3 regions of the Eubacterium limosum genome follow, and region 2 is predicted to be linked to each of the others. Evidence: riboswitches for the same ligand, from Rfam matches in the RefSeq annotation. Region 2 holds a riboswitch; each other region holds the start of a gene.
The links. Region 2 has a riboswitch for cobalamin ahead of B2M23_RS09700 (ABC transporter substrate-binding protein). Riboswitches for the same ligand answer to the same signal wherever they lie in the genome.

Region 1: it holds a riboswitch for cobalamin, as region 2 does, so the genes downstream of both, nikB (nickel ABC transporter permease) here and B2M23_RS09700 (ABC transporter substrate-binding protein) in region 2, are expected to answer to the same signal.
Region 3: it holds a riboswitch for cobalamin, as region 2 does, so the genes downstream of both, B2M23_RS15890 (nucleotide-binding protein) here and B2M23_RS09700 (ABC transporter substrate-binding protein) in region 2, are expected to answer to the same signal.

Annotation. Positions count from the first base shown of each region.
Region 1 is NZ_CP019962.1:484,573-489,557, reverse strand. Features, by position in the region: gene B2M23_RS02230 (heavy metal translocating P-type ATPase) at 1-637, opposite strand, end outside; gene B2M23_RS02225 (M14 family metallopeptidase) at 750-1,724, opposite strand; gene B2M23_RS21650 (hypothetical protein) at 1,785-1,910, shown strand; cobalamin riboswitch at 1,959-2,138, shown strand; gene nikB (nickel ABC transporter permease) at 2,245-3,213, shown strand; gene nikC (nickel transporter permease) at 3,214-4,032, shown strand; gene B2M23_RS02215 (ABC transporter substrate-binding protein) at 4,355-4,985, shown strand, end outside.
Region 2 is NZ_CP019962.1:2,096,862-2,101,846, forward strand. Features, by position in the region: gene B2M23_RS09695 (FecCD family ABC transporter permease) at 1-407, opposite strand, end outside; gene B2M23_RS09700 (ABC transporter substrate-binding protein) at 397-1,374, opposite strand; cobalamin riboswitch at 1,488-1,665, opposite strand; gene B2M23_RS21750 (hypothetical protein) at 1,856-2,512, shown strand; gene B2M23_RS09705 (hybrid sensor histidine kinase/response regulator) at 2,509-3,942, shown strand; gene B2M23_RS09710 (sodium-dependent transporter) at 3,988-4,985, opposite strand, start outside.
Region 3 is NZ_CP019962.1:3,389,438-3,394,422, forward strand. Features, by position in the region: gene B2M23_RS15870 (DUF2115 family protein) at 1-424, shown strand, start outside; gene B2M23_RS15875 (DUF2284 domain-containing protein) at 449-1,030, shown strand; gene B2M23_RS15880 (class B sortase) at 1,201-1,953, shown strand; gene B2M23_RS15885 (LysR family transcriptional regulator) at 2,019-2,957, opposite strand; cobalamin riboswitch at 3,081-3,246, shown strand; gene B2M23_RS15890 (nucleotide-binding protein) at 3,340-4,197, shown strand; gene B2M23_RS15895 (nitrogenase component 1) at 4,178-4,985, shown strand, end outside.

The DNA of each region.
Region 1 (4,985 bases), 1.6 Mb from region 2:
AGCTCTCGCCGCAGATATGGCAGTATTCCTCGCCGTGGCGGCAGAGCTCGCATTGGCAGTCCGCCGGATGGCCGGGAACGTGATAATGCGCATAGTGATCATGATGGTCATGGCCGCAGCCGCAATCTGCGCTGTGAAAGTGTTCCGCGTGATCATGATGATCGTGCCCGCAGCCGCAATCTGCGTCGTGGCGGTGTTCCGCGTGATCATGATGGTCATGGCCGCAGCCGCAATCTGCGCTGTGAGAGTGTTTCGCGTGATCATGATGGTCGTGCCCGCAGCCGCAATCTGCGTTGTGGTGGTGTTCCCCGTGATCATGATGGTCATGGCCGCAGCCGCAGTCTGCGCTGTGACGGTGTTCCGCGTGATCGTGAGGAGCATGCCCGGCGGCCGCGGGTGCTTTTTTCAGGGAACGGCGCTTCCGCTCGGTAATGAGAATATCGGGCTCGTAGGAAACCGCGATTTTCTGCATTTCCGGCAAAAGCCCGTCTGGATCTTCGGCAGTGAGGCGGAGCTGTTTGGTCGCGTAGACGATGTTGGCCTCGCTGACACCGGGCAGGGACGCGATTTTGCGCTCGATTTTTGAAGCGCAGTTGGCGCACCCCAGGTGCTCGAGTATATAAGTTTTTGTTGCCATGATGGCCTCCTCGGAAAGTTAGATTAAAATATGATGAATAAAACATATGAATCATTGTTCATATGTTAATATTAACTGTCCTGAGGCGGTTTGTCAAGGGGTAAAACAAAAATTAACGCACCATTCCTGCTGTTTCCGCAAATTTACCGTAGGTGATGAGCTCGCAAAAATCATCGGTCCAGAGGGTGGCGGACTGGTACAGGACAACGCCGTCGTATTCGGCGCAGTAGGTGTCGAGAACATGGCCGAAATAATCCTTGACCACGCCGAGGCGCTGACCTCTGGCGATAAGGTCGCCGGCTTTCACCTCAGGATACCAGAGGCCATGGCGTGCGGGCATGAGGTAGACCAGGTCGGTCAGGTCGACCGGGCGGTGACGCAGCTCGGGGGCGCCCTGCAGCAGACCCAGGTGTTTCAGGATATTAAGGACATCTTTTTTATCCGCGTCCACCTCTGCCTGGGTAAAACGGCCTGCGCAGCCGCGTTCCAGCAAAATGCTGGGAATGCCGAGCACGCCGGCGTAATTGTAGGCTCCGGTGGTGGCAGTGGATTTGACCATATAGGGCACATCGACGTGAAGGGCGGCCTGGCGCGCGGCCTCGGACACAGCGTTGTCCGCTGCGCCCACGTAATACACGTAGGGGGTCAGGTCTTCAAAAATTTCGCCGCAGTGCAGGTCGATGTAGAAATCAATCTGGGAATAGAGGCTGTACTCAAAAAAATGGGCGACGCGGTCGGCCAGGGTTCCTTCCCGGGTGCCGGGAAAAACGCGGTTGAGGTTTTTATTGTCCTGGGGAATGAGCGTGGGGTAGCGGGACTCAAAGCCCGGGACATTGACGGGGTGTATGAGAATAAGGCTTCCACTCAGGCTCGCGGGGTCCAGCTCGCCGGCCAGCTGGATGGCGGCCTCGATGCCGACGTATTCGCAGCTGTGGATGCCGCTGGTGACGAGGACGGTTTTTCCGCCGCCCGCGCCGTTGATCAGGGTGACGGGCACCTCAATTTCGGTATGGGGGATGGGCAGCATGCCCTGGACCTTCTCGCCGGGGGCGGCGGCCAGTGTACCGATTGACAGGTTTTTTTCCATTGCGGACTCCTTTCGTTTTTGAAATGATTTGATTTAAGCCGATTGCCTTGAGTATAAGGCATGATGAAAACCAATGTCAAGCAGAAAAAAATAAAAGTAAAAAACATACCGGGTGGGGGTATGCGTTTAAAATTATTGCTGAAATTTTTAAAAAAGACTGGACAAGTGCGTAAAAGTCCAGTATAATTTAAGCAATTTCACAGTTTACCACAGTGAAATCTTTGTTTAAAAAATTTAATCATGCCAGATACAAGTTCCCGATCGGGGATTAAAAGAGAAACCGGTGCGAATCCGGTACGATCCCGTCACTGTAATAGGGAGTTGTCCGCAAAATGTCACTGAGGCGCAGCCTTGGGAAGGCGTGGACATACAAAGAACTTAAGTCAGGAGACCTGCTTGTATTTTTGTTTTAAGTATTCTTACGGTAGATAGGAGGGCTTTATTTTCATGTCCTTTTCCTTTCATTCTCCGTTTCGGTTTTTTACCCGTATTGCCATTTTGACAGAGGAGGATTTTTTTCTTGAACACGAAACAGCTTGTTAACCGTTTGCTGCAAATCGTACTGGTGCTTTTTGGCATCAGCTTTCTGACCTTTTGCCTGACCTATTTATCGCCCGGCGACCCGGCGGAGCTGATGCTGGTGGAGGGCGGCACGGTGCCGTCTGAGGAGCTGCTGGCAGAAACCCGGGAGCAGATGGGCCTTAATGATCCATTTCTGGTGCAGTATGGAAATTGGCTTAAGGGGTTTGTGACCGGGGATATGGGAACATCCTATTCTTCAAAGGCTCCGGTGAGCGCGGTGCTGCTCGACTGCCTTGGCCCGACCCTGGAGCTGGCGGCCGCGTCGCTGATCCTCATGCTTGTGATCTCCATCCCCCTTGGAATTCTGGCAGCGGTTTATCAGAATAAATTTCCGGATTACCTGGTGCGGGGGCTTTCCTTTGCCGGTGTGTCCTTCCCGGGGTTCTGGATCGGTCTGGTGCTGCTGTACGTGTTTGGCCTTAAACTGAACTGGTTTCCCATTGCCACCTCGGGCACAGGCTTTATGAAGCTGGTGCTGCCGGCAGTCACACTGGCCATTGCCATGTCGGCCAAATATACAAGGCAGGTGCGCACCGCGGTGCTGGAGGAGCTCCGGCAGGACTACGTGGCCGGCGCCCGGGCCCGGGGCCTTAAGGAGTCGGCCATCCTGTGGCGGGAGGTGCTGCCAAACGCCATGCTGCCCCTGGTCACGCTGCTGGGCCTGTCGTTGGGCTCGCTGCTCGGCGGCACAGCGGTGGTGGAGATTATTTTTTCCTGGCCCGGCCTGGGCAAGATGGCAGTCAACGCCATTGCCACTCGGGATTACCCTCTGGTTCAGGGCTATGTAATCTGGATTGCTCTGATTTACATGGTCATTAACCTGCTGGTGGATTTCTCCTACGGCTATCTGGACCCCAGACTGCGGGAGCGGCACCGCGAGGCTAAAAGAAAGGTGGTGAAGGCGTAGATGAAGGCTTTTTTCAGGCAGAACAGGCTTTTTGCCATCTGCGGCATTCTGGCAGCGGCCATTGTGCTGACCGCAGTGTTTGCGCCGTGGATCGCGCCCCATGACCCCTATGAGGCTGTGATGCAGAACGCCCTCCGGGCACCGTCAGCCGAGTACCCCTGCGGAACAGACCAGCTGGGCCGCTGCGAGCTGTCCAGAATTATCTACGGGACACGGGCGTCTCTGGAAATGACGGTGACGCTGGTGGTCATTGTCTTTGCGGCCGGGACCCTTCTCGGTATGATCGCCGGTTATTTCGGCGGCGCGGCGGACGCGGTGATCATGCGGCTTTCGGATATGATGATCGCCTTCCCGGGCATGGTTTTAGCCATTGCCATTGCCGGGATGCTGGGCCCGAGCCTGTTTAACACGGTCATTGCCCTGGCTGTGGTGAGCTGGACAAAATACGCCAGGCTCAGCCGGAGCCTGGTGCTCAAGATCAAAAACAGCACGTATATCTCTGCGGCGGTGGTCACAGGGGCGAGGACTGGCCATATTCTGGGCGGTTATGTGGTGCCAAACATTATTCCGACAATGATCGTGACCGCGGCACTGGACGTGGGCACCATGATGCTTGAGCTGGCAGCGCTCTCTTTTCTAGGGCTGGGGGCACAGCCGCCCACGCCGGAATGGGGCTTGATGCTCAACGAGGGGAGGCAGTATTTGCAGACCGCGCCCTGGCTCATGCTGTTTCCGGGCATCGCCATCTTTATTGTGGTTTCAGTGTTTAACCTGATGGGCGACGGGCTTCGGGATATTCTGGATCCGCGGCAGGATTAGAGGGCGTAAAATATTCAACGTGTCAAAAAAACTTATCAGCAAGCGACAAAGCGTTAAAAAGAGGCCAGTTAAGGGAGAATGTAGAATTGAGAATGGAAAATTACAGGAACAAAATGCTGCGCATTTTGAGTAGAATAGCGGCCGCAGGCCGCTGTACGAATCGCTTTTTCGTTAGAAAAAGAGTTCATTCATTCTCCATTTTCCATTCTCAATTTTCCATTGAAAGAGCTTCTTACTTTAACTCTGCCGTTGCCTTTTAACTTTTTTGACAGTCTGATGTTGTTGTTAATTAAATTTTCATATGAATATGAAAGGAGATAAAATGAGTAAGTTTAAAAAATTAGTATTGACAGTGGCGATTCTGGCCATGACGGCCACGGGTTTATCCGGCTGCGGCGGCAGCGGGGGCGCTTCGGGGTCTTCGGAGCAGCTGAATATTGGAGTGACGAGCTTTGCGGATACGCTTGAGCCCACGGAGCAGTATTTCAGCTGGGTGGTCATGCGCTACGGCGTTGGCGAAACCTTGGTTAAATTCAACGATGAGATGGGCGCAGAGCCCTGGCTGGCGGAGAGCTGGGAGCTGGGCAGCGACAACCTGACCTGGACCTTCAAAATCCGTGACGGCGTCAAATTTTCAAACGGCACAGCCCTGACCGCTGACCTGGTCAAGGCGTCGCTGGAGAGAACCTTTGAGATGAGCAAGCGCGCCAGCTCGGACTTTTTCCAGTATGACGCCATGACCGCGGAGGGCTCAAACCTCATAATCAAGACCAAGAGCCCCACGCCGGGGCTGCCGGGCTGCCTGGCCGACCCGCTGTTTTTGATCGTGGACACCACCGTAGACACCAGCACCTTTGCCACCGACGGGCCAATCTGTACCGGGCCTTACGCGGTTAAGTCCTTTGACAAGGAAAAATGCGTGGTGGTAAAAAATGAAAATTACTGGGACGGCG
Region 2 (4,985 bases):
AAAAGGGCTCCGAGAGAAGCAAAAATCGGTGTAAAATAAAGGCTGACAGAGCTGAGTCCCAAAGCGATGACGACAATGGCGCCGAAGCTTGCGCCGCTGGATATTCCGATAACGCCAGGATCGGCCATAGGATTCCGGAACAGGCTCTGAATGGCTGTTCCGGAGATGGCCAGCGCAGCCCCCACCAGGATTGCGATGATAACCCGGGGAAGGCGAACGCTGAAAATGATGCTTTCATAACTTTTATCCACTTCAAAAAAGGAATGCTGTGTTATGCCATTGATGAGAATCCGGATAGATTCTCCAATGGGGACCCTGACAGCGCCGAGGGCAACGGAAAGGATAAAAGCTGTTGTGAGGAAAAGGATGAGAAGTCCATATAAGGTCTTTCTGCTTTTAGAAAACATCAGGATATACGGACGCTCCCATGAATTCAATGCCCTCGATGATATGGTGCGAGACTGAAGTCATATAGCGATTGGAGGCAGTATACACGCGACCATTTTTGATGGCATCTACATTTTTTAAGCTTTCGTCAGTTTTCAGAGAATCGGCGAAGGCTTGGAATTCCTGAAGATCGTCCTGTTCCCAGGCCATAAGGATCAGTACCTGTGGGTTCAGCTCAATGATTTTTTCCTTGGAAATTTTGGCAACGCCGTCCAGTCCAGCATCGGCAGAAACATTGACAGCCCCTATTTTTTGAACAATGTCGTTAAAAATGGTATTGTTGGCATTGGTACTGCCATGCATGTTGTAGGCCATGACCTTTACATCTTTATCCTTTGACGTTTCAGATTTGCGGATAACTTCATCCATGCGTTTGTTCATGTCATCTACAATGGACTGGCCTTTATCGCTCTCGCCGAGCACCTTGGAGAGGTCCAGGATAATAGCTTCCTGTTCTTCAACAGTAACAGGTGTTTTATAGCCATAGTAGGGGATGTTGTTATCCTTGAGCTGCTGCAAAAATTCATCTTTGATCCAGCTTGAGCCAATGACCAGATCGGGTTTGGCAGCTAAAAGAGTTTCGATGTTGTTTTCGATTTTTGGGAATTTAGAGGCTTTGTCTGCAACGTTGGACACAGCCTCATTGTCAGCATTTTTGCCGGAGAGGCCAACAACGCGGCTTTCATCCGCCATTTCCAATAACATTTCATCCATACCCAGGGTCAGAGAAGCAATGCGTTCGGGCTTTTGACTGATAGTCAGCTCAGTACCGTCGTAGTTTGTTACGGTTACCGGGAAACCGGTGCTGCTGCTGTTTGTCTTTGAGGCGTTGTCTGTGCTGCTTTGGGTACAGCCGCCAAGCAGGGAAGCTGCCAGGAGTAAGGAAAGTGTCAGGCTCAAAAGGTTGGTTTTTAGTGATTTTTTCATCTCTTTGTCTCCTTTTAAATTAATGAAAAGTATTAAAAAAGAACCGGTCAGCATTTGCTGACCGGTTCCCATTTAACCAGTGATCAACGGTACTGTTTTTACGCGATACCCCAGGCAAAACAGCTTTCAAGGCAGGTCTCCTGACTTACAGATCCTCCGCGGCCCGCCTTCCCGAATATTTTCAGTGGCCTGATGGGCGTTGTCTCTGCTTACAGTGATGGGTTCGTACCGGATTTTCACCGGTTTCCCTATTCTCTTACGTGTATAAGCACCTTGAAATTGAATATTTATTTAGTTATTTTAATTTTAGCACGTTTTAGAACGTGTGTCAACGCAGTGCGGCTTTGTGAATAAAATTATTGCCTCTCTGGGTCTTATCTTGAAAATATGATATAATATGATCATGCGTTTGTAAAATAGTGCAGCGTAAAACGCTGATTTCGATAGTATAGATGTACAAGGAAAAGGGAGAGGAAAACTTATGAAGGATCAGAAAACTGAAGAAGCTACAAGTGCTGAAGTGTTGTTATCACCTGATGAGTATCACCGAATAATGGAAGAAAATCGGTTGTTAGAGAAAAAAGCCGGGTATTTTAGATGGATGCTGGATGAATATGCCGGCAATGCATATATTGCGGATATGGAGACTTATGAGCTGTTGTATATTAATAAGACTTCCTATGAGACACTTGGGGCTCCGAATGAGAAAGTGATTGGACGTAAATGTTACGAGGTTATACAGTGCAGGACCAGTCCCTGTCCATTTTGTACTAATGCCTATCTGACGGAAGATGAATTTTATGAATGGGATTTTTATAATCCGTCTTTAGGGCGTAAATTTATGCTCAAGGATCGGATTGTTGATTGGGAGGGGCGCAGATGCCGTCTCGAGCTATCTCATGATAATTTTAGTACAGAGTATAAGCTCGAGAAAAAAGAACGGGAGCGGGAAGCCATTCTGAGAACTATTCCAGGAGGGTTCGCCCGGGTAGACGCCCGAGATATGCGAACCGTCTTATGGTATGGCGGTAATTTTTTGGAATTGATCGGCTATACGAAGGAGCAGTTTGAAGATGAGATGCACTCCCGTGCAATTATGTACATCCAGATGATATTGGGCGTGCGGCCAGAATCATGAACAATTCGAAAGAAAGCGGTATGTCTACGGCTGTTGAAGGGCGGGTTATAACCCATGATGGGAAAATTAAAATTCTTACAATGACCTACAGTTATGTCAGCGGCGAAGAAAGTTGGGATGGCATTGAGTCCTTTTACAGTGTTGGCATTGACATTACAAAGGAACGGGAGGAACAGGAGATACAGCGCAGGGTATTGAATGAAGCCTATCAGACAGCAAGGGTGGCCAATGCGGCAAAGACTAATTTTCTTTCAGCTATGTCTCATGACATCCGGACGCCAATGAATGCGGTTATGGGGATGACGGAAATTGCGCAGGCGAATCTTGATGCTCCAGACAAGATCCGAGACTGCCTGAATAAAATCAGTTCATCGAGCCAGCATCTGCTCAGCCTGATTAATGAAGTACTGGATATGTCAAAAATTGAAAGTGGCAAAGTTAACATGACATTAGAGCCCATTAATTTACAAGGACTTACCGATATAGTAGCAGATATGTGCCGGCCTCTGGTTAATGAAAAAAAACAGCATTTTGAGATCAGCCTTGAAAATGTTAAGCATGAAAATATCATTGCAGATGGCGACCGCTTGCGGCAGGTTTTGATGAATCTCCTTTCCAATGCCATCAAGTATACGCCCGAAGGTGGGAAGATATCACTGAAAATCAGTGAACAATACTCACCAAATCCTAAAAAAAGCCAGTATGAGTTTGTCTGTACTGATAACGGCATTGGGATATCTGAAGGGTTTTTACCCCAGGTATTTGATCCTTTTGCTCGGGCTGAGGATCACCAGATCAGTAAGATGCAGGGGACTGGCCTTGGAATGGCGATTACAGAAAATATAGTCCGCATGATGAATGGTACGGTCAGTGTGGAAAGCGTTAAGGGAAAGGGAAGTATATTTACTGTGTCTGTTCCCTTTGAAGTGTGTGTGAAGGATGAAACTTACCATGACACATTGGCTGGACCGTCTGAATCTGGAGATGGCGGCAGACGCAAAAACCATGAAAAAGATACGGTTTTTACAGATGAAATTTATGGGAAGAAAGTACTTCTGGCAGAGGACAATGAGATTAATCGTGAGATTGCTGTGGAGCTGCTTAAAATGTACGGTATAGAGGTTAATGCTGTTACCAATGGGGAGGAAGCAGTGGAGACTTTTGAGAAGTCAGCGCCGGAGGATTACAGTGCCATATTAATGGACATTCAAATGCCGGTTATGAACGGTTATGAAGCGACCCTGGCAATCCGTCATTTAAAACGTAAGGATGCAAAGACCATTCCAATTATTGCATTGACAGCCAATGCATTCACTTCAGACGCCGCAAAAGCAAGAAGTGTCGGTATGAATGACCATGTGGCAAAACCCATCGAAATGGATCGTCTGCTTGAAGTGTTGGAAAAATGGATGGATCAAAAATCCAACTAATCAAATAAAAGACCACTCTCTTGTGATAAAGAGTGGTCTTGTTTTTTACAGTGCAACGCCAAATTTATTTAGGTAACCCATAATAAAGATAAAGAGAATGACAAAAGGTAAAATCCAAGTTACATAAAAACGGATACCTTTTGGAAATTTTAAGCCGTTGCCGGTATTGGCCTCATTAATAAAAGCGTCCCAGCCCCAGCCTTTCTTAGATACACAGAACAGCAGATAAATAAGAGAGCCCAGCGGCAGAAGATTATTACTGACGATAAAGTCCTCAAGATCGAGAATACCGGTACCCTGGCCCAGCGGCTGAAAGCCTGAAAGTACATTAAAGCCCAGAATACAAGGCATGGACAAAAGGATAATGGCAACCAGGTTAATCAAAACGGATTTTTTTCGGCTAAAACCCCAGCGGTCAATGGCGAATGAAATAATGTTTTCAAACACAGCGATAACGGTTGACAGTGCGGCAAAGCTCATGAACACAAAGAACAGAGCACCCCAGACCTGGCCCATGGGCATTTCGTTAAAAATGTTGGGAAGTGTCACAAAAATAAGGGCAGGGCCTTCGTTAGGCGCAACGTTAAAAGCAAAACAGGCTGGAAAAATAATCAACCCGGACATAATGGCGACAGCCGTATCAAGCAGTGTGACACGGAGGGCTTCGCCGCCCAGTGTGTGGTCTTTTCCGATATAGCTTCCAAATATTGCCAATGCGCCGATTCCAAGGGACAGGGTAAAAAACGCCTGGCCCATAGCCGCAAAAATCGCTTCACCTAAAATCATATTTCCCTGAGCGTCATACATCAGATTATTGAAATCCGGCATCAGATAAAATTTCAGGCCTTCTGCCCCTCCTTCCAGTGTGACCGCACGTCCAACCAGAATGATCATGACTGCCAACAGGCAAATCATCATAACCTTTGTGATCTTTTCAACCCCGTTTTGAAGCCCTCGGGAGCAAACCCCCATACAGATCAGTACTACGATAATCATAAAAACGGTCATCAGGACAGGCTGCCCCATCAGGTTCCCGAATTCTG
Region 3 (4,985 bases), 1.3 Mb from region 2:
GCCGGGGACTCTGGCCCATCAGACCATGCTCAATACCATTTACAATGTAACGGCGCTGATCAGCCTGAAGACTGCAGTCCTGGATGACGGCTCCGCGAAAAGCGTCAGTGAAAAGAGGTTATACGCCTTTAAAGGACTGATTGACCAATACCTGGAGGATTATGCCCTTGGCGGAGCGTTACAGAAGAGCATGATCAGGCTTGCGTGCACTTATCTGGCTTTTATCGAAGAAAAACCGCTCCACCCCGTAGGAAGTCATTTCGACGGCCAGTTCCTGGAGCAGCAGTTTGATCAGTACTATTGCCCACAGAAGGCCAAGGAGCTGGGCAATCCAGACGCGCTCTGCCATTTCTGCAGTGCCCAATGCAAGGAGACGCTGGAGACCGGGGCCCGCGCTGCTGCGAAGAACTGCACCGGCGTTTAAACCCATTTTAGATTTGAGGTAGCAATGAATAATTTGAGAACAGCATATCATGCTGATGAAAAAATTGTGAATCATCCGGGCGTGTTCATGCATCCATCACCACAGGAAATCGGCGTAGAGGAATGCGCCTTTTCAACGACTGACCAGCTGCTTTTTTCAGACCAGACACGAACCCTGTGCCAACGCAACAGCTGCGGACAATTTAACGCGACCTGGGCGTGCCCTCCGGCTGTGGGAAGCTATGAAAGCTGTGTGATGAAATGCCTTTCCTATAAAAATGTGATGATTTTTTCTACCGTCGCGGATTTGAAGGGGCGATATAATGTGAGAGGCTGGCATGAAGCCCGCGTCAGGCATGAGACAGTCACCGACAGAGTCGCTCAGCAGTTTCGGACACATCGTCCGGACAGTCTCGTTTTATCGACAGAGGGATGTCTGGTCTGTGACAGGTGTACTTACCCTGATGAGCCCTGCCGGTATCCGGATAAGCTCTTTCCCTCGGTGGAGGGGTATGGGATCATCGTAATGGACATTGTGATTAAAACCGGTCTGCGCTATACCCACGGCTCCGAAACTCTGACGTATTTTAGCTTTATTCTTTTTTAAGACAGGCATAAAATCCTTTTTGTTATCATTTAAGTCTTTATCAATTTAGAAAGATTTGATATAATGAATAACCATAAAAGGAGGTGGAAAGCCTTTGGGTTTTAAAAATCTGAATGGACTAAAATATGGATGCGTAAGGACAGCAGGCTCGAAGGCTATAGAATATAAATATGACAAAAAAGAAAGTGAAGAAAAAAAGAAGCGCGGTGCGCATTGTTGGAGACATCGTCATCATTCTGATCATTCTCTCCCTTCTGGGGGCGGCAGGATGGATGCTCTATAAAGAGTTTTTCCCCAACAATACGCCGATCCTTAAAATGCAGGTTACAAACCGTGAAGATAACAGCATTGACTGGGCGGCACTGCGTGAGGTGAACCCCGAAACCGTTGGCTGGCTGAGCATTGAGGGGACAAATATTGATACCCCTGTGGTACAGACAACCGATAATGATAAATATCTGTACACCTCATTTAACGGAGAGTCGGATGAAAGAGGCGTGCCCTTTTTAGATATGAATTATAAATGGCAGCCTAAAAGCCAGAATTCTCTGATTTATGGGCACAGCACCATGCGCAGCGGTGTGCACGTTATGTTTGACGATCTGCTTTATTACTATAAAGATCCCAATTTTATCACAGAGCACAATAAAATTGTGTACAGAAGACCGCCGGAGCTGGGCGGTGACGGCGTGTGGGAAATTTTTGCCGTGCTGGTGGTTGAGCAGGATTATGATTACAGACAGCTGGAATTTGCCGACGACGAGAGCTTTCTGAGCTACTATCAAAACATAAAGAATCAGAGCATTGTCGCAAGCAATGTGAGTGTACAGCCGGGTGACGAGATCCTCACGCTGTCCACCTGTATCTTTAATGTCGGACTCAATGACGGCCGCTTAGCCGTTATTGCCCGCCGTGTTTCATAAAAAATCGCCTGGCAGAAGGTTACAAAAGCCGTATTCCTGTGGATACGGCTTTTTATTATGCTTTTTCAGTCCCATTTCTCAAAGGCTTTTATTTTTTCAGTCAGGACTTTTATGTATTTTTCGCCGATCGCGCTTAAGCTGTGCTCGTTTCTGAGAATATATCCGGCGTGGAGCCGCTGGTCATTATCCAAAAGACGGATAGCCCTTACTTCGCTCATGTTGGAATGCATACGGTCAGCGTCGCTGTTGGTCAGGTCCGGACCGATACTGAAACAGTTTGTGCCGCGGACCAGGGCAATTTTGGAGCAGCGGTCAATCACATGGATATTTTTATCCCAGATTTCATTGAACAGGATCTCCTCCGAGAAATGCATCATGCTGTCCTCCCCCTGGTCGTAAGTCACAAAAGGGTACTCCCTGAGCATATCCAGCGTCAGGGATGTATTGCCGCTCAAGGGGTGTTTTTTCCGCAGGAAAACATAGGTGGTGAGCTGTCCCAGCTCATAAAAGCTCAAATTGCTGGAATCAAGGAGCTTTTGCATGGTGTTGAGATAATGCTCGTTGATACACAGGATGCCAAGCTCACTGCGCCTGGACGCCACATCGTGTATGACCTCATGGGTCGGGCACTCGCGGATGGCAATGTCATAATGCCTGAGCTCAAGATCCTCGATAATCTGTATAAAAGACATGACCGAGAAGGGAAGCCGCTGAGTGGAGACGGAAAAACGCATGGGCACTGTTTTCCGATGCTTGTACCGCCTTTCAAGATACTCGCTTTGCTCAACAATATCCTTGGCGTGGTTTAAGAAGTCCTGTCCCTCAAAGGTGAGCTCAATGCCACGGTTGTTTCGTTTAAAAATTGAGATGCCGAGCTGCTGCTCTACCTCACGAACCGCGGTGGAGAGCGTTGACTGTGAGACAAAAAGCGACTTGGCGGCAGCGGAGATCGAGTGGTGCTTTGCGATCTCGACAATGTATTTCATATTCTGCATAGAGATCATATTGATACGATTCCTTTCCTCTGTTTTAATTATACTATCAAAAAATACGATAGCTGGCAATCAAAAATTGAGTTAATTGCAGTGGTTGTGAATTATCAGATATCGTGATATAATATAGCAAAATTACATAGGAGACTTGTTGCATGAAAACCGGTGAGAATCCGGTACGGTGCCGCCACTGTAAGGGGGAGCCGCTGTAAGTTTTATCAACACTGGAGAGCAATCTCTGGGAAGTTGTTACAGCTGGCAATGAACCCAAGTCAGGATACTTCAACATTTCTTGTTTATACCTAACCTAACGGATCATTGGGAGAGGGTGTTGCTTGTGTTGAGGAACTCTTCTGATGAATCGGTCAGAAGAGTTTTTTTAATGGGAGAAATTATGGAAAAAAGCAGTAAGAGAATTGCGTTTTATGGAAAGGGTGGCATTGGCAAGTCGACCATTGCGGCCAATGTATCCGCCGCCTTCGCCAAAATGGGAAAAAGGGTGCTGCACATAGGCTGTGATCCTAAGTCTGATTCAACGCGGTGTCTGATGAAAAAGCGGATTCCCACAGTCATTCAAAGGCTGAATGAGAAGGGGGAACAGCTGACAGCTCAGGATATCCTGTTTATGAGTGAGACGGGTGTGGCGTGTGTAGAGGCCGGAGGGCCGGAGGCAGGTATTGGCTGTGCGGGAATGGGGATCGCCACTACTCTGGAGACATTGGAAAAGCTTGGGATATTTGAAGCGGGCTGGGATTTAATCACCTATGATGTCCTGGGCGATGTGGTCTGCGGTGGGTTTTCAATGCCTATGAGAAAAAAGTGTGTGGATCAGGTATATATTGTCACCTCCTCTGAGCTGATGTCGCTTTACGCCGCCAATAATATCATGAAGAGCATTGTCCGGTACTCTGCCGGGACACAGCCGTTGTTTGGAGGACTGATCCACAACCGGGCACGTCCCGGTACGGATCACCAGGTTGTTGAGTGCTTTGGCGGCAAGACAGGCAGCCCGATTACGGCTTCTGTCTGCCAAAGTGACACGCTTCGTCTTGCGGACTATCGGAGGACAACTGTTTTTGAACAGCGAGAGGGAGAGGCGCTGCAAAAAAGCTTTATGACATTGGCCAAAGCCATAGCCAGCCAGACAGGGGGGATATGCCCGAAGCCGCTTGCCGACGCGGATATGGATAACCTGGGTGAGACTCTCTATCAGCTTGAGAAGGAGGACCGTCATGGGCGCAGCAGCTGTTGAGAAGGCGCAGCCAGGCATGGGAGATGAAACGCTGTCCAGACTTCTTTTCCAGACCGAGGGTGTGCGTGTTCTGGCAGTGGGGCCGCCGGCCTGTCTCCGAATTCTTTATTTCAGAGCGATGGAGAAGGAAGCGCTCAGCCGTCTGAGGCTCTGCCCTGTTTCCAGACTGGAGTACACACTTGGCAGTTATGCACCCAGGGTTCGTGGGATGATCGAGGAGCTTGTCATGACCAGTGGGACAAAAGGGGTGGTGCTCTATGTCTCCTGTCCAGATCTGCTCACACAGACGGATTTTGAAGCCCTGATATCAGAAGCGGATAACCCTCATCATGTGCCGGTCGCTGTTTTCAGGCGAGGCCCCATGGAAAAACGAAAGAGGAAGCCTGTGGAGCGGCTTGAAGAAATACTCCGGAGCTTTGAGACGGCTCGGGAAAACCACTGGGTTGGAAAGGATGCGCGCCTTTGTCCACTGCCGCCCCTGGCAGCAGATTACACCGGTGCGATGACGGCTTTTGAAAAGGACCGTGCGCTCTGTACCTGCCTGGTAACAGGCTCAGGCTGTGCCTCCTGCCCCAAATCCATTGACAATTTCAGCGGGAAGACCTTCTGGTATTCAAAGATGAATGACCTTCAGGTGACATTGGGTGCGGCTGAGAGCATTGAGAAGGGCATCGGGGCTGTCATGCGGGAAGAAAAGAGGCAATCGGCATTCATTGCCGGCACACCGCTGACTGCCATGACAGGTCTTGACGACAGTTCTTTCCCAGCGCTGAAGAAAAAAATATTCA